2 regions of the Mesorhizobium sp. M0800 genome follow, and region 1 is predicted to be linked to the other one. Evidence: riboswitches for the same ligand, from Rfam matches in the RefSeq annotation. Region 1 holds a riboswitch; the other holds the start of a gene.
The links. Region 1 has a riboswitch for cobalamin ahead of NKI18_RS04785 (DUF1636 family protein). Riboswitches for the same ligand answer to the same signal wherever they lie in the genome.
Positions count from the first base shown of each region.

Region 2: it holds a riboswitch for cobalamin, as region 1 does, so the genes downstream of both, metE (5-methyltetrahydropteroyltriglutamate--homocysteine S-methyltransferase) here and NKI18_RS04785 (DUF1636 family protein) in region 1, are expected to answer to the same signal.

Region 1 is NZ_JAMYOZ010000003.1:184-7,789, forward strand. Features, by position in the region: partial or broken gene NKI18_RS04775 (cobaltochelatase subunit CobN) at 1-1,429, opposite strand, end outside; gene cobW (cobalamin biosynthesis protein CobW) at 1,448-2,488, opposite strand; gene NKI18_RS04785 (DUF1636 family protein) at 2,485-2,919, opposite strand; cobalamin riboswitch at 2,958-3,161, opposite strand; gene NKI18_RS04790 (winged helix-turn-helix domain-containing protein) at 3,191-4,390, opposite strand; gene NKI18_RS04795 (NADH-quinone oxidoreductase subunit A) at 4,726-5,091, shown strand; gene NKI18_RS04800 (NuoB/complex I 20 kDa subunit family protein) at 5,082-5,663, shown strand; gene NKI18_RS04805 (hypothetical protein) at 5,670-6,209, shown strand; gene NKI18_RS04810 (NADH-quinone oxidoreductase subunit C) at 6,206-6,808, shown strand; gene NKI18_RS04815 (NADH-quinone oxidoreductase subunit D) at 6,809-7,606, shown strand, end outside.
Region 2 is NZ_JAMYOZ010000019.1:89,561-97,166, forward strand. Features, by position in the region: gene NKI18_RS21415 (transposase) at 1-358, opposite strand, end outside; gene NKI18_RS21420 (MFS transporter) at 648-899, shown strand; gene NKI18_RS21425 (helix-turn-helix transcriptional regulator) at 962-1,795, shown strand; gene NKI18_RS21430 (hypothetical protein) at 1,818-2,366, opposite strand; cobalamin riboswitch at 2,929-3,128, shown strand; gene metE (5-methyltetrahydropteroyltriglutamate--homocysteine S-methyltransferase) at 3,224-5,569, shown strand; partial or broken gene NKI18_RS21440 (FMN-binding negative transcriptional regulator) at 5,614-5,838, opposite strand; gene NKI18_RS21445 (dihydrodipicolinate synthase family protein) at 5,825-6,727, opposite strand; gene NKI18_RS21450 (trans-sulfuration enzyme family protein) at 6,780-7,606, opposite strand, start outside.

The sequences.
Region 1 (7,606 bases):
CTTCACCTCCACGCTCCAGCGTCTCCAGCAACTCGCGCGGCGTTTGCGGAATCCTTTCAACGGCGTAGCCCTGTTCGCTCAGGTCGTGCAGCATTGCCAGCACGCTGGACGGCACGTCGAGACCAACCGCGTAGCCGGTGCGACCGGGGGCGCTCGGATAGTCGGGGATCAGGATGACGAGCTTGCGCTCCGCACGCGGCGTCCGCTGCAGGCGCACGAAGGCCTCGACACGGTTCGCCACTTGCGCCACGCGGTCGGGCTCAGGCCGGTTGGCGAAGGCGCGGAAGGCCAGCGCCGGGTCGGTTTCGCTTTCGCCCTTGAATGAAATGGCGCCGGCCAGGATGCGGCCGTCGAGCTCGGGCAGGACGACGTGCATGGCAAGGTCGGCGGGCGCCAGGCCGCGCTGATTGGTTTGCCAGATGTCGCGGCGGGTGGTCGCGACGATGACCTGGAACACCGGCACGCCGGCGCGGTCGAACAGGGTGTCGACACCGGGCTCGGCACCCGAGGCGAAAGCTGTGGCGGTGATGGTGGCGGCAGGCTTCAGGGTTGCGAGCGCGGTTTCGACAAAGGCGAGCGACGCCGGGTCCTTGAGGCTGGAGACGAACATAGGCACGGGAGCCATGCCGCGGTGGCGCAGGGCTTCGAAAAGCGCGTCGATGGGCGCGACATCGGCGGCGAGCAGCATCGAACGGTAGAAGAGAATTGGCACGACGTCCCCCTCCCCCTCGAGGGGAGGGTGGCCCGCAGGGCCGGGTGGGGTCGTCACGGCAGTGCGCGACGTTTTGTGTAGGCGCGCTTCGGAGAGGACCCCACCCCCGGCCTGCGGCCGGACCCTCCCCTCGAGGAGGAGGGGGACGTCGCGTTCTACGACCCCCAGTCCCGGCTCGTAAAATCCCGCCTTTGGCACGCTAACAGGTTCGGCTACCGCCGCACCCGATCCAGCGAGACTTGTCAGCCTCTGCACCAGCGCCGTCATATTTGCCGGCCCGCCCTCGCGGAAATAGCCAAGCAGGGCGTCCAACTCCTCGCGCGGCAGCGTCGAGCCTTCGATCAGTCGCAAATCCTCGTCGTGGCTCTCGCCCGGTAGGAGCGCCAGCTTGATACCGCGATTTCGCGCGATAACGGCGAGCTGGTCGCAGCCATAGCGCCACCAGTCATAGCCGCCGAGGATGCGGACCAGAATGACCTTGGCGTGGCGGGCGACGCTGTCGATCCACAGGTCGACGGACATCGGATGGCGCAGGTCGCGCAAGGCGGCGAGCCGCATCGACGGCAGGCGGTGCGCATCTGCCTTCCACGCCGCCGCCAGCCCGGCCAGGTCGCTGTCGGTGAAGGACAGCGCCACGACATCCGCAGGCGCTTGCCTGAGATCGACAGGCTCGGCGAGATCGTCGAGCGAGGCGGATGTGGTGGTGAGGATGTGCATCGCGGCTCGTACCTGGGGTCAGCCGGCGAGGATACGCTCGATGGCCGGGCGGTTCAGCCCTTTCAGGCCGATGACGACCAGGCGCGAGCGGCGGTCGTCTTCAGCGGTCCAGGCGCGGTCGTAATAGTGGTTGACGCGCGGACCGACGGCCTGCAGCAGGAGCCGCATCGGCTTGCCGCCGACTTCGACGAAACCCTTGACGCGCAACACGTTTTCTTCCTCCGCCGCCGTGGCGACGCGTTGTGCGAGCTCGTCCGGGTTGGACACAGACGCGATGTCGATGACGAACGAGTCAAAATCGTCATGTTCGTGGTCGAGCTCGTCGTCGTGGTGGGTCTTGCGGTTCTCGATGTCGTCCTCGACGGCGAGGCCGAGGCCGAGCAGCACCGACGGGTCGACCTTGCCTTGCGAAGTCGGTACGATCTTCACCGCCCGCGCAACGTGCTTGCCGATGACGGCATTGGCACGGGCCGAGCCGGCTGCGTCCATCAGGTCGCTCTTCGACAGGATGATCAGGTCGGCGCAGGCGAGCTGGTCTTCGAACACTTCCTCGACCGGATCGTCATGGTCGAGCGTCTCGTCCTGCGCGCGCTGGGCCTGCAGGGCGTCCATGTCGTTGGCTACGCGGCCATCAGCCAGCGCCGGTCCGTCGACCACGGCAATGACGCCGTCCACCGTCACGCGGCTTTTCACCGACGGCCACTGGAAGGCCTGGACCAGCGGCTTGGGCAAAGCGAGGCCGGATGTCTCGATCAGGATGTGGTCGACCCTCGGCGTCAGCGACAGGATCTGGTCCAGCGCCGGGACGAAATCATCGGCGACGGTGCAGCAGATGCAACCATTGGCCAGCTCGACGATGTTTTCCTCGGGGCAGGTGTCGATGGCGCAGCCCTTCAGGATCTCGCCGTCGATGCCGATGTCGCCGAACTCGTTGACGATGATGGCCAGGCGCTTGCCTTTGGCGTTTTCGAGCAAATGGCGGATCAACGTCGTCTTGCCGGCGCCGAGAAAGCCGGTGACCACGGTGCAGGGAACGCGCGAAAGGGAGGCAGCGGTCATGTCAGGTCCTTCAAAAGGTCAAGGGGAGGGATGCGGGCAACCAGGCCGCGCTTCAGGCAATCGGGACGGCCGCGCCATGGAATGAGCCCATCCGTCGAGGTGGCGAACAGCTTTGCCCCGGTGACGAGATCGGCGCCGCTGGTCGTGGTCAGATCACCGAAGACGTAACTCCAGCAGCCGTCGCGCAGCATGGCGGCGCTGAGCCGGCGCTTGCAATTGCCGAGGCATTCGACGGTGCGGATTTTGATGTTTTCGCTGGAAGCAGCGCGGCGCGTGTCCTCTGCGAGTAGTTCGCCGGCGCGCGGATGAGCGTCCGAACCGGTCTCGTCACGGCAGGACGAGCAAACGATGACGGTAACGCCGGCCGGGGAATCACCATGGCCGGACAATAAATCCGCTGTCTCAGCCAAAAAACTGCTGTCGCGTTCCAAATCAGGCTCCTTGCCCGGAAAACCCGCCAGGCGATCGGATTCTTATGTCCTAGACGGCAGGTCTCCTGGCTCGCGGGTCATCGCCTGGGTGCCGCCTTCCCGGGAATATCCCAGTGGTTTTCGGCCGAGGCTCGTCGCTTACAGTTGCGGGGACAGCCGCGGATTTGAAATCGAGATTTCGCACCGCATTCCCTCTTGGCCCCTGCCGTTGCGGGTAGGGGACCGTCTGGAACGGATTTAGGCTTGTGGAGGCAGTCGTGTCAACGCACGTCTATGACGCGGCGATATCCGCGAGCGGCCGGCCGAGGTCGCCGGCAGCGGTCACCTCGATGCGTTCCAGGCCGAGCCAGCCCTGCATCTGCTTCAACTCTTCGAAAAGCTCGGCTGCGGTTTGCAGCGAGGCGCCGGGCTCCGCATAGGCGGCATGGACGCGCAGCACGCCGGCCGGGCGGTCGGCCCTGAGGTCAACGCGCCCGACGATGCTGTCGCCGAGCAGGAATGGCAGCACATAATAGCCATACCGGCGCTTTTCGGCCGGCGTGTAGATCTCGATGCGGTAGTGGAAGTCGAACAACCGCTCGGTGCGCGACCGCTCGAAGACGACAGGATCGAACGGCGCGAGCAAGGCGCGCGCCTCGATCTTGCGCGGCAAACGGGCGTCCTTGTGGAGATAGGCTGTTTTGTTCCAGCCTTCGACGCTCACCGGCAACAGGTCGCCGGCCTCGACCAACTCCTCGATGCGGCCCTTGATGTCGGCGGGCGAGAGCCGGAAATAATCGCGCAGGTCGCCTGCCGTGGCGATGCCGTGGGCGCGGGCCGAGATGCGCAGCAATTCGCGGTGAGCATCCTCGGGACAGGGAACCGGTAGCGCGAGTACCGCCGGCGGCAGCACGCGTTCCGGCAGATCGTAGAACCGCTCGAAGCCGCGGCGATGCGCCGTGGTGATGCGGCCGGCCCAGAACAGCCATTCGAAGGCGTGCTTGGCATGGCTCCAGCCCCACCAGCCGCCCGAACCCTTCTGGCCTTCGAAAGCCGACGCCGCGGTCGGGCCTCGTTCGGCAACCTCGCGATAGATGTCTTCGATATAGGCGGCGTGCTCGCGGCCCCATTTGGCCAGTCCGCTGTACATTTCGTCGCCGCGTTCGGCCCGCTGCATGCGCCAGCGCATCAGCGGATAGGTCTCGACCGGCAAGAAGGAGGCTTCGTGCGCCCAATATTCGAAGACCATGCGCTTGCGCGTTACGGCGGCGTCGTCGAGCAGCGCCAGCTTGTAGGGGCCAAGCCGCGAATAGAGCGGCATATAGTGGGCGCGCACCACGGCGCTGACGGAATCGATCTGCAGCAGGCCGGTACGGGCAAGCACGCGGGCCAGATGCCGGCGGTCAGGCGTGCCGGTGGGGCGCGGGTCATTGAATCCCTGTGCCGCGAGCGCAATGCGGCGGGCCATGGCAAGCGAGATTTTTTCCTTCATGAAGGCGGCATCCGGACGATTCTAGACAGAGAAAATGACCTGCGATTCCGTGCCATGCTAACAGGGTTTTGGCGGCATCTATGTCAGGAGAGAAAACTGGAGTAAAAAGTGAAGGAAATCAAACAGGAGCGGATCGGACCAGTTTTCCCGGATATGCCGTCCAGCACCGCGATTTGAACAAGGTTTGACTTGCTTCGCCGAAAGCGCTGCGCTAACCCTCGCCGCGTTGCAGCATAGAGCCCCCTTAAAACGGTTCAGTGGTTAAACTGTCACGCTTCCGCAAGTGGGTCCGGTGCTGTAATCAGAGTGGATTGGCCGCCAACGGAAACTGCAGCATGAACGCACTTTTAGGTTCGTACCTGCCCATCGTCCTGTTCATCGGCGTGGCGCTGATCGTCGGGCTGGCGCTGCTCGCCGCACCGTTCCTGGTGGCCTACCGCAACCCCGATCCGGAAAAGCTTTCCGCCTATGAGTGCGGCTTCAACTCGTTCGACGACGCCCGCATGAAGTTCGATATCCGCTTCTACCTGGTGTCGATCCTGTTCATCATCTTCGACCTGGAGGTGGCCTTCCTGTTTCCTTGGGCGGTGTCGTTCAGTCAGATCGGCATGCTCGGTTTCTGGTCGATGATGGTGTTTTTGGCGGTGCTGACCATCGGCTTTGCCTATGAATGGAAAAAAGGAGCGCTGGAATGGGATTGAACGACAGTTCCGGTACGCTCGTCGCGCCGAAGCCCAAGGGCCTCATCGACCCCAACACCGGCAGGCCGGTCGGGTCCGACGACCCGTTCTTCCTGGAGATCAACAACGAACTCGCCGACAAGGGCTTTCTCGTCACCTCGACCGAGGCGCTCATCACCTGGGCGCGCAGTGGCTCGCTGATGTTCATGACGTTTGGCCTCGCCTGCTGCGCCGTCGAGATGATCCATACTTCGATGCCGCGCTATGACTCGGAGAGGTTCGGTGTCGCGCCGCGCGCGTCCCCGCGCCAGTCCGACATCATGATCGTCGCCGGCACGCTGACCAACAAGATGGCGCCGGCGCTGCGCAAGGTCTACGATCAGATGCCGGAGCCGCGCTACGTCATCTCGATGGGCTCCTGCGCCAATGGCGGCGGCTATTATCATTATTCCTATTCGGTGGTGCGCGGCTGCGACCGCATCGTGCCGGTCGACATCTACGTGCCCGGCTGTCCGCCGAGCGCCGAAGCGCTGCTCTACGGCATCCTTCTGCTGCAGAAGAAGATCCGCCGCACCGGCACGATCGAGCGGTAAATCGCCATGGATGAAGATCGGATCATTTATGGCAACCCTGAACCTTGGCTGGATTTGATGTTCAGAACGTCTGAACAGCGATTTGTAAAAACGGACTCCGGTTCGACGTTTTATTCTTCTGCGCTCTCAACAGACACGAAATTTGGTGCTGCTGGTGTCGGTATCGACATCCGATTGAATGATTGGGAAGCCGAGCCGACAAGCGACCCACGAATTGTCTTTTATCATGGCGACGTAAGACTGCGTTCGCTTGGCGATCGAACCAAGAATCTGATTGGTGAAATGTCGGCCAAGCTTTCCTCTGCCGCGTCGGGCCAGGGAGCAGCTACCGAAAAGCTGTTTGTGGAATGCGTTGCTCTAAATGGCGACCCTGCGCATCTGGAAACCCGGCAGTTTGTCGGAAAGCTGTTTTTTGGCGAGCCGGGTGACGATGATGAATGCCAGGTTTTTTTGACTATTGACGCCGCCAGGGCGAGCGGCTGGTTTGGTGAAAAAGATCCAGAAGACTCGCGCAAGGTTCTGGGCTGGTTGGCGAGGTTGTCATGACCCAGGCGTTGAATGACCTCTCGACCTATCTCGGCGAGAAGCTGATCGGCCGGATCGGCGAGGCGGTGTTCGCCTATGGCGAACTCACCATCTCGGTCGAGCCGCGCGACCTGATCGAGGTGGTGACCTTCCTGCGCGACGACCCGAAATGCCAGTTCATTTCGATCATCGACGTCTGCGGCGCCGATTATCCGTCGCGGGCGAAGCGCTTCGACGTCGTCTATCATTTGCTGTCGCCGAGACAGAATATCCGCATCCGCATCAAGGTCCAGGCCGACGAAGAGACGCTGGTGCCGTCGATCACCGGGATATATCCCGGCGCCGACTGGTTCGAGCGCGAGACCTATGATCTCTATGGCGTGCTGTTTTCGGGCCATCCCGATCTGCGGCGGATTCTTACCGATTACGGCTTTGAAGGCCATCCGCTGCGCAAGGACTTTCCGCTGACCGGCTTCGTCGAGGTGCGTTACGACGACGAAGCCAAGCGCGTCATCTACGAGCCGGTGGAGCTCAAGCAGGAATTCCGCAATTTCGATTTTCTGTCTCCGTGGGAAGGTACGGATTACGTGCTTCCGGGGGATGAAAAGGCAAAGCAGTAAATGGCTGAAACCTCCGTTCGCAACTTCAACATCAATTTTGGCCCGCAACATCCAGCGGCGCACGGCGTTTTGCGCCTGGTGCTGGAGCTTGACGGCGAAGTCGTCGATCGCGTCGATCCGCATATCGGGCTGTTGCACCGCGGCACGGAAAAGCTGATCGAGGCCAAGACTTATCTGCAGGCCGTGCCCTATCTCGACCGGCTCGATTATTGCGCGCCGATGAACCAGGAGCACGCCTTTGCGCTCGCCGCCGAGCGGCTGCTCGGCATCGAGGTGCCGAAGCGGGGCCAGTTGATCCGAGTTCTCTATTCGGAAATCGGCCGCATCATGTCGCATATCCTCAACGTGACGACGCAGGCGATGGATGTCGGCGCGCTAACGCCGCCGCTGTGGGGCTTCGTCGAACGCGAAAAGCTGATGGTGTTCTATGAGCGTGCCAGCGGCTCGCGCATGCACGCGGCCTATTTCCGCCCCGGCGGCGTGCATCAGGATCTGCCGCAGAAGCTGATCGAGGACATCGGCAAGTGGATCGACCCGTTCCTGAAATCGCTCGACGACCTCGACTCGCTCTTGACCGGCAACCGCATCTTCAAGCAGCGCAATGTCGACATCGCGACGGTGTCTCTGGCCGACGCCTGGGCCTGGGGTTTTTCGGGCGTCATGGTGCGCGGCTCGGGTGCACCCTGGGACCTGCGCAAATCGCAGCCCTACGAATGCTATGCGGAGATGGATTTCGACATTCCGATCGGCAAGAACGGTGACTGTTTCGACCGCTACCTAGTGCGCATGGAAGAGATG
Region 2 (7,606 bases), on a different contig from region 1:
TGGTCGCGGATATCGGCTTGGCAGGCGCGCTCGCCTCAGCTTCTGGCTTCCTCGACCGCCGCGCTCTCGTCTTCGGTTTTGGCGTTTCCGTTTTGTCTGCCGGTTCGCTATGAACTACTGCTGACTCGGTCTCCAGGGGATTGGCCATGAAATGCTCCACTCGCGGTTTGTGCAAAGGTTCAGCATCAAGGGCCACTACAGTAGAGTCAACAAGCTGACGATTTAACGGCTCGACTTCCTTTGTTGTCTCGGCCATCGCCGCGGCGATGTCGAAATTGCCCCAGATGGAACGTGCGGATTTTTGATAATTGCGCTTTTGTTTGATTTCCACGGTGAATGGTCGCGTCTGCCGCCTCATAGTTCCTTCCTGAATAGGAGAATGAAGTCGCCGCTCGAATTTTTTGGCGCTTCCTGCTTAGCGCGGAGCATTATCGTATAGCCGCTCAACGGGCAAGTGATGCCGGTCTTCGATGGCTGACCATCTGGGGAGATTTGAGCGGCTTCGCACGTCCTGCGCATGCCTGTAAGGCCGCCAAGTTTTCTGGGTTAGCAGGCGCGCACTGTGGCAGCTTGGCTTGTACGGCGAGGCCATGGTTGAGTGAGGCGAAACAAATCCAGCCCCGCGGTCAATCCCGAGGCTTCCCACAATGGCGAAGAGAACATCTTCACTCGTTCCTTTTGAGCACAAGACCTTCCGTTCGCTATGGTCGGCTGCACTCATTTCGAACCTTGGCACCCTAGTGGAAGGTGCGGCGGCAGCTTGGCTGATGACGAGCATCGCAGCAGTAATTTTGGATCGCCCATTCGTGCTGTGTACCAGCCCTGTGTCTTGCGCAAGTGGTCATGAACGGCTGCCGGAGCCTCGAAGACGCCCTAAAAACACATGCTGCGATTTTTGAACACGCTTGACGTGTTAGATTAATTCATCCACGATGCGTGTGTTGAACACGCGAGGTGAGTTATGAACATGAAAGAGCTTAGGGTTCGACTGGGCATGACTCAAAAAGATTTGGCAGAGCAGATGGCAACGACGCAACAGACTGTGGCCCGTTGGGAAACAGGCAAAACGCAGTTGAACGTCGAGCAGATCAAGGACCTTTGTCTCACGTTGAAATGCACGGTCGAGGAGCTGCTGGGCTGGAAGATTGATGTCGAGGAGTGGCGCACGAGCCCGTTTGCAATTGCCGATGCCGAAACGCGATACGGCACGCTCAGAATCAAGACGACTGTTGGCAGCCGCCAATATCCTATCGATGAAAAGGCGCGTGAATCGATTTTACGTCAGTTGAAGGAACTTCATAATCTTCGTAGAAATAACACAAGCAGGCCATGGCTGTATTGTTGGAGCCTTGACAACAAAATACTCTTGATAAATCCGCAATATGTCCGCACCATTGAGCTTATCGGTGACGATGTAGAGGAGATGCCAGAGTATTATCATCCAGAAATCTATCGGGCTTTGGATGACTGGGATAAGGGTGAGGTTTCAGGAAAGCTGAAGAAAGAATGCGATGCCATCATCGCAGAGATGGGTGATCAGGAAGCCGTGCGCATGGCCTCCTATGTTCGCGTCACATATGACGACGGAGAAGATGAGTGGAACTTCTTGGATGAAGAAACCGCTACGACTTTCTTCGGATTGGAAGCTGCGACCTTTGACGTTCCCCAGTGTAGTTTCGCCGAAGTGGAGGAAGAAGGTTACTACCGAGCGCGATACGCCAACCTTGATCGCGTCGCGGTGATGGAGGTTCCAAGCGACCGTTATCACAGATTGACCGCGCCCGAGGAAGCTTAGAACCATCCACGAAGGGCGCATGTTACATCTCGACCTTGCGTGGTGCGTTTTCAGTACGAGATGACGTTAAGCGTAGGTAGTGGCAGGTAAGAGTGCTCGACCAGAAGCTCAACTGCCTCCTCAATATCGCTGCCGATGTGCCGCAGGACACGTCCACGGGAGCGTGGATAGGCGTGAAGTTCCTGCACTCCACGGTCCGCTCTCCCATCGCCGGTGTGTGCCCGACGCCATCTTGTGGACGAGCTTGGCCGCCTGCACCCGGTTGTATTCCGGCTTGCGGTCCGCCTGGGCGGTCCGCCGCGATGGCTATCTCCATGTCAATCGGCGCCGAACTTTGACGCCCGCTGCTTTTGATGAATTTGGCGAGGTCCCGCGCATAATCACTCTTGGTCTTCTCCTTGAGGCCCTGTGTCGCGAACTTGTGGTCCAGCAGGGCAAACAGGTCCAAGTCCCCTTCCGCCTGTGGCGCTGGCTTGCCCTCACCGCCCTCGGCTTCCCAATTGGGGACCGCTTCTGCGCGCTGTACCGTGGCGATTGTCCGCCCAAGACGCATCACAAGATCGAACGCCAAACCGTGCGCGTGCACGACGATTTGCCGCTCAGGCCTCATTTGGACAGGACTTGAGCTGGCCCGGTGGTTTGAGCCGGGTTACCTTGAGCCGGTGGGCTGCGAACAAGCAGTTCGAGACATTGGCCTCGATCACTTCGCAACACGCCGCTGCGCCTGGCCTCGGTGTGCTCCCCCCGAAATCGTTGTGTCATATCACCGAGTCACCGAGGGCATCACGGCCAACAGCTTCCACATGGGAAACAGCCTCGCCATTGAGCCGAATATGGTCGCGAGCAGATCACCAACGAAGCGGTCGGAACCTCGGAGCCGAAGTTCGACGCCGAGGTGGTTCGCATGATGCGCTAAGCAGCACCACGGCGCTTGCCGGTATGTTTGCTGCCGGCAGCCGACGAACTCCATCCTCCTGGACAAGGGCGCCGTGCGTCATTGCTTTGATTTACCGGCCGCTCAAGGCTTCCACAGTTTTCGCTTTCGAGGCGACCTTTGGAACATGCCAACGGAAATTTAACATAACGACATAAACATTTCTTTATGCGGCGTTGACAAAGAAGCGAACCGCTGTAATTGTCTCCCGCGTCGTGGTTCTCCGTACGGCGCTGCCGCAGCGGAGCTAAGAGGGAAGCCGGTGCGATGCCGGCGCTGCCCCCGCAACTGTTAGCGGCGAGCCAACCCCACTCATGTCACTGAGGCGAATAGCCTTGGGAAGACGGGTAGAGGCTATGACCCGCGAGCCAGGAGACCTGCCACGGCGAATTACGTCCACGGGCGGGGTGTCTCGGTGGCCGCTGCAGCCTGGCGTTCGTGCCGGCCTGCTAGCGCCTTCCTTGTCACCGACGCCCCAACCATCGGGGTCTGGCATGACTGTCTCTCAGCAAATTCCTGTAGCAACGCTCGGCGTGCCCCGCTTCGGTCGTCGGCGAGAACTGAAATTCGCGCTTGAAAGCTACTGGTCCGGAAAATCTTCCGCCGCCGACCTTCTCACGACGGCGAAGGCGCTCCGTGCCGCTAGTTGGGAAGAGCAGCACGATCGCGGCGTGTCGAAAATCCCGTCGAACGACTTCTCGCTTTACGACCATGTGCTCGACACCGCAGCCATGGTCGGCGCCCTTCCGTCTCGTTACGCCTGGAATGGCGGCGAGGTCCCACTCGACATCTACTTCGCTATGGCGCGCGGCAACCAAGGTCAGACGGAGGATTGTGGACACGCTGGTCACCAGCATGCGGCTCATCGGCCTGGTGTAACCGCGATGGAAATGACCAAGTGGTTTGACACCAACTATCACTACATTGTGCCGGAACTAAACGATGATCAAACGTTCGCTCTTTCGTCGACGAAGCCGGTTGATTACTTCCTCGAGGCTAAAGCCCTCGGCATTCACACACGCCCAGTCATCCTTGGACCGGTCACCTTCCTCAAGCTGGCGAAATCGCCTGCCGAGGGATTCGATCCCATCGCGCTCCTGCCGCGGCTGCTGCCCGTCTACGAGCAACTCCTGCAGAGGCTGAAGCTGTCGGGAGCCGACTGGGTGCAGATCGATGAGCCAGCGCTTGTCCTCGATCTGAACCCGAACGAACGAGCTGCGTTCGAATTCGCCTATGGCCAGCTGTCGAAAGCCGCGCCCGAGCTGAAGATCATGCTGGCTACCTATTTCGGGCCGCTGGGAGACAATCTCGAAACCGCGGTTTCTCTGCCCCTGGCCGGGCTGCATATTGATCTCGTGCGCGCTCCCCAGCAGCTGGAAACGGTGGGTCGGCTCGCACCGAAGGATCTGGTGCTCTCGCTTGGCTTGATCGATGGCCGCAACGTCTGGCGTGCGAACCTGCCCGCCATTCTCGACCGCATCAAACCGATCGTCGCCGGCTGGCCCTTGGACCGCGTCGAGATCGCGCCTTCTTGCTCGATGCTGCATGTGCCGATTGACCTGCGCATGGAGACGGAACTCGACGCGGACATCAGGTCGTGGCTCGCCTTCGCGGCCCAGAAGACCGACGAGTTGGTGTTGCTGGCCCGGGCCCTGTCCCAAGGCAGGGATGCGGTGGCAGGCGCGTTGAAAGCGTCTGCCGAGGCTGCCGCCACCCGCGTGACATCCACGAAGATCCATGACCCGCTTGTTGAGGGGCGGATCGCCAGCATTGACGACAGCATGAAGCGACGAGAGAGCGCTTTTGCCGAGCGCTCCAGAGTCCAGGCCGGCACGCTCGGGCTGCCGCCGTTCCCGACGACGACGATCGGATCCTTCCCGCAGACGCCGCAGGTACGCAGGGCGCGGGCCGCTCATGCGAAGGGCCAGCTGAGCTATGTCGACTACGAGACCTTCCTGAAGAAGGAGATCGAGGCTGCAATTCGCTGGCAGGAAGAGATCGGGCTGGACGTGCTGGTGCACGGTGAGTTCGAACGAAACGACATGGTACAGCATTTCGGCGAGCAGCTGTCCGGCTTCGCCTTCACCCAGCATGCCTGGGTGCAGAGCTATGGGTCGCGTTACGTGCGCCCCCCCATCATCTTCGGCGACGTATCGAGGCCCAATCCGATGACGCTGCGCTGGTGGCAGTTCGCCCAGTCGCTTACGGAAAACCCTGTGAAGGGAATGCTCACAGGCCCAGTGACCATTCTCAACTGGTCATTTGTTCGCGACGACGTACCCCGCTCCGAAGCATGCCGCCAGATCGCGCTCGCCATCCGCGACGAAGTGACGGATCTCGAATGGTCCGGCGCAAGGATGATCCAGATCGATGAGGCCGCGTTTCGCGAAGGATTGCCACTGCGCCAGTCTGATTGGAACGACTATCTCGACTGGGCTGTCGAATGCTTCCGGATCGCTTCAACGGGTGTAAAGGACGCGACTCAAATCCATACCCACATGTGCTATTCGGAGTTCAACGAGATCATCGACGCGATCGCTGAAATGGATGCGGATGTAATTTCGATTGAGACGTCGCGCTCGAAAATGGAACTGCTGGACGCCTTCACGAGCTCCAAATATCCGAACGAAATCGGGCCCGGAGTCTACGACATTCACTCACCACGTGTCCCGGAAGTCGGGGAGATTTCGGATCTCGTCATGCTTGCCCGCGAGCGACTGTCGGATTCCCAACTGTGGGTAAACCCGGACTGTGGCCTCAAAACACGCAAATGGGAGGAGGTCCGCCCTGCCCTCATGAACATGGTCGATGCAGCACGCGCGCTCCGGGAGAAAGTGTAGGCCGGAAGGTTTCCTGGTTGCTCACCATGTGGTGAGTTCTCGGCTGCCGCATGTGGGCCGTGGGAACCGTTTTCTCCCTGTGACGTGTCGAGTTCGAAGGGGATGTGATTGGCGTCGAGACCGCTCCGGCCATGGGTTATCAGCATGCCAAGTGCGCTGTTCTCGATCAGTTCGTAAAGGACTTCTCGGCTCGGTTCATCGAAATGCGCGGGTACATACATGACAGGTTTCTTCACTGGCCGCCGGGTTCGCTGTTCACCGGTTGACATCCGATGGCAAGCGTTCCAACGCGGCGGCGATCTGGCGCTTCGCTGCTGAGGGCAGAGGCAGGATGGGACGCGGGGGGTCGGCACGGCAAATGTCGAGCAATTCGGCGAGTGCATAGACGACGCGAAGGCTCGAGAACTCCTTGAAGAGTCTCCAGAGCGGCGCAAGCGTGGCATCGATCCGTCGCGCTTCGGCCGCATCGCCCTGTTGCGCCGCCGTGACGATCTTCACGCAGACCTCGGGCAGGATGCCGGCGAGGACGCTGTACCATGTGTCGGCGCCGGCGATCATGGCCTCTGCGGCGTTCCAGTCGCCGCTGTAGCCGATCGAGAACCCTTCCGGCACAGTGCGCCTCTGGTCGGCCAGATGGCTCTTGATCGCTTCGCCCTTGTCTGTCGGATTTTTGATAGCGACAATCCCACCCACCTTTGCCAGGCGGCTGACGAGTGCTGGGGTGAAATGGAAATGCGTCGTTCCTGGATTGTCGTAGACGACGATCGGCAGGCCGCTCTCGCACGCCACCGTCGAGAAATGTTCGAACACCTCGTCCTCAGTGAGCGGGGTGTAGGAGGCGGCCGCAAGCAGCCCCGCGGCAACTCCAAGGGCCTTGGCGTCCTGCGCGAACCTCACTGCTTCATCGGTGCGCAACGCGCCCACACCCACCACGACCGGCGTTCGCCCGGCGATTTCGTCCAAGGTCTCGGCGAGCGTCCGTCGCCGTTCCTCGCGCGACAGATACATGTAGGTGCCGGTGCTGCCGAGAAGACCGATGGAGTCGACCTGAGCGGCGCCAAGCCGAGCAATCAGCCTGCGCAGAGCAACGGTATCGACGCGGCCGTCACGATCGGCGGGCGTGATGGGAAACGCGGAAAGGCCGCTCAGGAATGCCATGGCAAGGCTCCGGGTTTGTACGCGAGCGCGGGACTGGCCGGACCACAGGTCATCACAAGGCGTCCAGAGCCCGCCGCAGGTCGGTGATCAGGTCCTCGGCGTCTTCAAGACCCACCGAGAGACGCATGAGGTCCTCGCCGACTCCATCGGCCAGATGCGCATCCTTGCGGATCGGCTGACGAGCACGGGTCAGGCTTGCCGGATGATAGATGAGGCTGTCGGCATCGCCGAGGCTGACAGCCCGGGTGATCAAGTTGAGCCGGTCCATCATCCGGCGCGCGCCCTCGAACCCAGCGTGGAGGCCAAAGGCCAACATGCCCGAGCCTTGGGACATCTGCTTTCGCGCCGTCACCTGATCAGGGTGCGAGTCGAGGAAGGGATAACTCACCCATGCCACCGCCGGGTGCGCCTCGAGCGCCTGAGCCACCGCAAGGGCAGTGGCGCTGTGCCGTTCCATGCGCAGCGTGAGCGTCTTCAGACCGCGCAGGATCAGGAAGGCTGACATGGGCGAGAGCGCTGCGCCGGTGATGTAGCGCAGGCCCGTTTCGTGCAGCGTGCGGAGCGTTTGCGCGTCGCCGAGAATCGCCCCGCCAAGGGCATCGCCGTGCCCATTGATGTATTTGGTCAGCGAGTGGAGCACGAGGTCTGCCCCATGTTCGAGCGGCCGCTGGAGCGCGGGGGAGGCGAAGGTGCTGTCGACTGCAACCTTTACACCGCGCGCGTGGGCGCGCTCGGCAATGGCAGCGATGTCGAGGATGCGGCTCAGCGGATTCACCGGCGTCTCGAAGAAAACAAGCCGGGTCCGCTCGGTAATCGCGGCATCGAGATTTTGAGGATCGGACAGGTCGACCGCGACGACCTTGATGCCGAAGCGGGGGA